2 linked regions of the Filimonas effusa genome follow. The protein of the gene in region 2 interacts with the protein of the main gene of each other region in a pairwise test. Links are inferred from orthologs where the notes say so. Each region holds a gene or a part of one and is shown on either strand. Other genes may lie near its edges.

What was found. The genes of interacting proteins can lie anywhere in the genome.
Region 1: the proteins of leuS (region 2) and ligA interact in binary tests that used the Escherichia coli proteins (3 or more experiments, as listed by UniProt). The link is inferred for Filimonas effusa from one-to-one orthologs.

The regions. Positions count from the first base shown.
Region 1 is NZ_SDHZ01000003.1:335,296-338,199, forward strand. It holds ligA (NAD-dependent DNA ligase LigA), read left to right. Parts: upstream 1-336; coding sequence 337-2,472; downstream 2,473-2,904. Other genes in the region: ESB13_RS19295 (NUDIX hydrolase), read right to left, coding at 1-245; eno (phosphopyruvate hydratase), read left to right, coding at 2,567-2,904. UniProt on the Escherichia coli protein: DNA ligase that catalyzes the formation of phosphodiester linkages between 5'-phosphoryl and 3'-hydroxyl groups in double-stranded DNA using NAD as a coenzyme and as the energy source for the reaction.
Region 2 is NZ_SDHZ01000002.1:867,294-870,641, forward strand. It holds leuS (leucine--tRNA ligase), read right to left. Parts: upstream 2,982-3,348; coding sequence 201-2,981; downstream 1-200. Other genes in the region: ESB13_RS14780 (alpha/beta fold hydrolase), read left to right, coding at 1-36; ESB13_RS14790 (cell division protein FtsX), read left to right, coding at 3,122-3,348.

The sequences.
Region 1 (2,904 bases), on a different replicon or contig from region 2:
TCCACCCAGGCACTTTCAATTCCCGTATGCTGTTGTAATACGCGGCAGGCCACATCATCAAGCTCCTCTTCATCAGAAGCAAACTTGCCCGTTAAAGACCATTGATCGTTAGGCCGGTCCGGCTCATGCAATAACAGCACTTTCAGTTCATTGCCATCAAAAGAAAAGATGATACAATCAACAGTCATTGCAATTCGTGGGTAAGCTGTATCATACGCTGATACACTGGCAGGTTCCTTATTCATAACACTGGCAACACTTAACGCTTTAATCGAAGACAAATAATAACGAACCGAAAATACAACTATTTTTATCTTTACCGATCAACTACACAATATGTATTCCGAAGAACAGGTGAAACAACTTCAGCAACGAACGCGGGAACTGCTAAGCGATGGAGACGTAAACGAACAGAAGTTAGCACACCTGAGAGAAGTGTTACGATTCCACGAATATCGTTACTACGTCCTCAGCGAATCCCTCATTCCCGATGCCGACTATGATAAATTATATAAACAGCTAAAAGCAATAGAGTTAGCCCATCCTAACCTGATAACACCCGACTCGCCAACGCAACGCGTAGGCTCAAACCTTACCAAAACCTTCCCAACGGTTCAACACCTCGTACCCATGTTATCCCTGGAAAACTCCAGCAACGCCGAAGAACTGGCCGACTGGGACCGGAAAGCACAGGAATTAACAGGTTTGCAGGAAGTTGAATATTGCATAGAACCCAAATTCGATGGCGCAAGTATTTCTCTCCTCTATGAAAATGATATCCTCGTTCGCGGCGTAACACGCGGCGATGGTGTCGAAGGAGAAGAGATCACCACCAACATTAAACAGATCCGCTCCATACCATTATCAGCACCCTTTTCAAAATATGGCATCCAGCAGATCGAGATCCGTGGCGAGATCATCATGAGCAAGAAAGCCTTCGAAAACTTCAATGAACTACAGGCCGCACAAGGCTTGAGCCTGCTCGCCAATCCCCGTAATGCCGCAAGCGGAAGCCTCCGCATGAAAGATCCCAAAGATGTCGCTAAACGCAATCTCGACGCGTTTTTATACCATATAAGCTATTACGTAACAACAGATGGCCATACACTCGCCATCGACGGCCGCGAAGGCGACCATCCCATGCCCGAAAACGCTCCGCTCGGCACCCATTCCGGCTCTCTCGACCTGTTATGGGAATGCGGATTCCGCTCTCCAAAAGAAGAAAAGCAGGTCGTAACAGGCATCGCCGAAGTGATACGCCACGTTACCGACTACGAAGCATTACGCGATACCCTGCCCTACGAAATAGACGGCATGGTCATAAAGGTCAACAGCCTCGCCCTGCAAGATCAAATGGGCATGACAACACACCACCCACGCTGGGCAACAGCATATAAGTTCAAGGCACGACAGGCTACCACTCGCTTACGGGACGTAGAATTCCAGGTAGGAAGAACAGGCGCCGTTACTCCAGTTGCCAAGCTCGACCCGGTTTACCTGGCAGGTGTAACAGTAAGCAGCATCTCCGTACATAACGAAGAATATATCAGGGAAAAAGACCTGCGTAAAGGCGATACCGTGATAATAGAACGCGCCGGCGACGTGATCCCCCAGATCGTACAGTCCATCCCGGAAGGACGCGATGGCACAGAAGAAGAAATCGTCTTCCCCCGCCATTGCCCAGTTTGTGGCAGCGAGCTCTTTAAAACAGAAGGCGAAGCCGTATGGCGCTGCATCAATATAGAATGTAAAGCACAGGTGCTCGAACGCATGATCCACTTTGTAAGCAAAGATGCCATGGACATCAGAAGCCTCGGCGAAGCCAATATCCGCCGCTTTTATGAACTGGACCTGCTGAAAGATGTCCCCGGCATCTACGGACTCAACTTCTCCGCCATAGGCCAGCTCGAAGGCTATGGCAAACGATCGATAGAAAACCTCCAGGCCGCGATAGAAGCATCAAAACAACAACCCCTGTACCGCCTCATCTACGCCCTGGGCATCCGCTTTGTAGGCGAAACAACCGCCAAAACTCTCGCCAACGCAGTATCCAACCTCATGGAATTGAAGGATAAAACAGAAGATGAACTGCAGCAACTCGAAGATGTTGGAATAAAAGTGGCGAACAGTATTTACCAGTTTTTCCATAACGAACAGAATCTCGAACTGCTGAAACAGCTCGAAGACCTCGGACTAAACCTGCAGAATCACAAAAAACATAACGCAGGAACTGACGATACTCCGTTACACGGACAAACATTCCTGTTCACCGGCACCTTGTCCAAACTCAAGCGCAGTGAGGCTGAGGCCATGGTCGAAGCCAACGGAGGAAAGTTGTTAAGCGGCGTTAGCAGCAAGCTTAATTACCTGATAGTAGGAGAAGACGCAGGCAGCAAACTGGAGAAGGCGAAAAAGATCAATACAGTAAGAATTCTTACAGAAGATGATTTTATACAGCTTTTGGGCAAATAAAGGTTAGTTTTCGTATGCACAAAAAGCCGTTTATTTGCAGCGCAAACTATAAAACCAGGATATTCTAAATAACCAATTTTAAACCAATTTAATCATGAGTTACATAGCTGACATCCACGCGCGTCAGATCTTAGACAGCCGCGGCAATCCTACAGTAGAAGTTGACGTTTTAACTGAAAGCGGACACCTTGGCCGCGCAGCTGTACCCAGCGGCGCCTCTACAGGTATCCATGAAGCTGTAGAATTACGCGATGGCGACAAAAAAACTTACGTAGGTAAAGGCGTTTTAAAAGCAGTTGCCAACGTTAACGATATTATTGCTGAACAACTGATTGGCTGGTCTATCAACGACCAAACCGGTGTTGACGCCAAACTGCTCGAAATCGACGGCACTGAAAACAAAAGCAAACTGGGTGCAAACGCTACCCTGGC
Region 2 (3,348 bases):
CAACCTGTTGGGGCGTTTGAGGATAGCAGGTTTTAAAGATGCAGCATTGCAGGCGCATAAAAAGAGGGTAAAGTTCGATACACCCTCTTTTTATGCGTATTCTGATGGAGCCGGGTACCCATTTAAGCGATTCTCAGCGGCTATTTTTATTTATGAGCCAACCACTTTTTTTATTTACCAGGTTTCTATCGGGAAACTAATTATACTACTACGTTGATCATTTTATTTGGAACATAGATGAATTTTCTCACCTCTTTTCCTTCCACCCATTTCTGCACGACTTCATTTGCGAGGACGATCTGTTCCACTTCGGGTTGCGTGGCACTGAGATCGATGGACAGACTGGTACGCACTTTTCCGTTAATGCTGATGGGGTATTCTTTTGCTGATTCCTTTACGTATTTTTCTTCGAATACGGGATAGGATGCATCCAGGATGCTGGTAGTATGGCCCAGATCGTGCCATAACTGTTCGCAGATATGGGGTGCATAAGGAGTAAGCAGGATGAGCAACGCTTCCAGGATCTCCTGTTTGTTACATTTAAGATCGCTGAGTTCGTTCACGCATACCATGAATGCGCTTACTGCGGTATTGAATGAAAAGCGTTCGGTATCTTCTTCAATCTTGCGAATCGTTTTATGTAATACTTTCAGCTCGGCATCGGTTGCTTTACTGTTGTTCCACAGTTTACCTTTTACTTCATCGTAGAACAAACGCCATAACTTACGGAGGAAGCGGTGTACGCCTTCGATACCTTTTGTATCCCAGGGCTTGCTTTGTTCAACGGGACCGAGGAACATTTCATACATCCGGAAAGTGTCGGCGCCATATTTCTCCACCAGGTCATCGGGATTGACTGTGTTGAATTTGGACTTTGACATTTTTTCTACTTCTGTAGCACAGATGTATTTGCCGTTTTCGAGTATGAAGGTGGCATTTGCAAACTCGGGTTTCCATTTTGTGAAGGCTTCGGTATCGAGTTCTACGCCGTCGACAATGTTTACGTCGACATGGAGCTTGTCTACTTCGTACTGATCGATAAGACCTGCGGATACATATTGATGAGTGCCTCTTATGCGGTATACAAACCGGCTGCTACCCTGGATCATACCCTGGTTCACCAGTTTTTTATAAGGTTCATCGAAGCCAATGAAGCCGAGGTCGTATAATACTTTCGTCCACATACGGCTATAGAGCAGGTGACCTACGGCGTGTTCGGTACCACCGATATAGAGATCAACCTGGCCCCAGTAATCGCTTACCTTGCGGTCGCAGAAAGCCTGGTTGTTATGCGGGTCCATATAACGCAGGAAGTACCAGCTGCTGCCGGCGTAGCCAGGCATAGTGTTGGTTTCGAGATGTCGTGCCGTCCATTCCGGAACATTAGCCAATGGGCCTTCACCTTCGGGTCCGGGGCCGTATTTCTCTATATGCGGTAATTCGAGCGGCAATTCCGATTCTTTCAGCGGATAAGCGATACCATTGATCCATTGAATGGGGAATGGCTCACCCCAATAGCGCTGACGGCTGAAAGCAGCATCGCGCATACGATAGTTGACCTTACGTTTGCCGATACCCATTTCTTCGAGCCTGGTAAGAACGAGGTTCATGGCATCGCGCATAACCGTGCCATCGAGAAAGCCGCTGTTGCTCAGCTGTACCTCTTTGGTAGCGTTGGCTTCGGTGCCGTTAAATGCATCGCCAATGATATTGGTGATGGGAATATTGAAGTGCTGTGCAAATTTGAAATCCCTTTCATCGCCACAGGGCACAGCCATGATAGCGCCGGTGCCATAGCCTGCGAGTACATATTCGGAGATCCAGACAGGAATTTCCCTGCCGTTAAAGGGGTTGATCGCGTAAGCGCCGGTAAAGCAGCCTGAGATCTTTTTCTCAGCTTGTCTTTCCCTGTCGCTCCTGCTTTTTACATATGCGATATAGGCATCTACTTCGGCGGCCTGGGCATCGGATTTCAGGTCTTCTACCCATTCGAGTTCGGGCGCCACCACCATAAAATCGACACCGAAGATGGTATCGGGGCGGGTAGTGTAGACCTTCAGCGTATTTACCTTGTTCAGTTGGCTTTTTACCTGGAAGTCGATTTCAGCGCCATAGCTTTTACCAATCCAGTTGGTTTGCATTTCTTTCATAGCGTCGCTGAATTCGATGCGGTCGAGTCCTTCGAGGAGGCGGTCGGCATATTCAGTGATACGGAGGTACCATTGGCGGAGTTTCTTTTTCACTACGGGGTGTCCTCCCCTTTCGCTTACGCCATTGACCACTTCGTCGTTTGCGAGTACGGTACCGAGGGCTTCGCACCAGTTCACTTCGCCATAACCACAGAAGGCGAGGCGGTATTCCATTAGGATGCTTTGTTGTGTAAATTCATCAAAAGCTGTCCATTCGGCCGCGTTAAAGCTACCGTGGAAACATCCTGGCACCTCGAACTGGCTGTTGGGGATGGGGTGTTTTTTATTACCTTCTTTTTCGAAAGCTGTTACGAGCTCTGTAATGGGTATAGCCTTCTGCTGATTACGATCGAAGAAGCTGTTGAAGAGTTGGAGGAAGATCCATTGCGTCCATTTATAGTAACCCGGGTCGGAGGTGCGGATTTCGCGGCTCCAGTCGAAACAAAACCCGATATTATCGAGCTGGCGGCGGAAGTTGGCGATATTGCTATTGGTGGAAACGGCCGGGTGAACGCCATTTTCGATCGCATATTGTTCAGCAGGCAGACCGAAAGCATCGTATCCCATTGGGTGGAGGACATTGAACCCTTTGAGGCGTTTGAACCGGGCGAAGATATCGCTGGAGATGTAACCCAGGGGGTGCCCTACGTGCAAGCCTGCTCCGCTTGGGTAGGGGAACATGTCGAGCACATAATATTTAGGTTTGGGGCTAATGTTCTGCACCTTATATGCGCCTGACTGATTCCATTGTTCCTGCCAGTTTTTTTCAATCTGCCTGAAATTGTATTCCATAAAAGAGGTAACTCGGTTTTTAAAAACTTAAAATAGGAATGGTTGTTGGTATTTTATGATGTTTCAGGCCGCAAAGTTAAGTTTTTAAGGGGGTAAATGCCCTAAATTTGCGGGTTACTAACATAGTATAAAACAGCAGCATGGCTCAATTTGGTAAAGCATCAGCGAAACGCAGCAAGCCCAGTTACATCATGAGCATCATTGGTGTAGCCCTGGTACTGCTTATTATGGGTATTATGGGATGGTTTTTCCTGAATTTCAGGCAGGCCAGTAATGCCTTTAAAGAAGATATCCGTTTAAGCGCTTACCTGCGGACCCTGAATAAGGATTCGATCGCGCAGATACAGCAATTCATATCGGCGCAGCC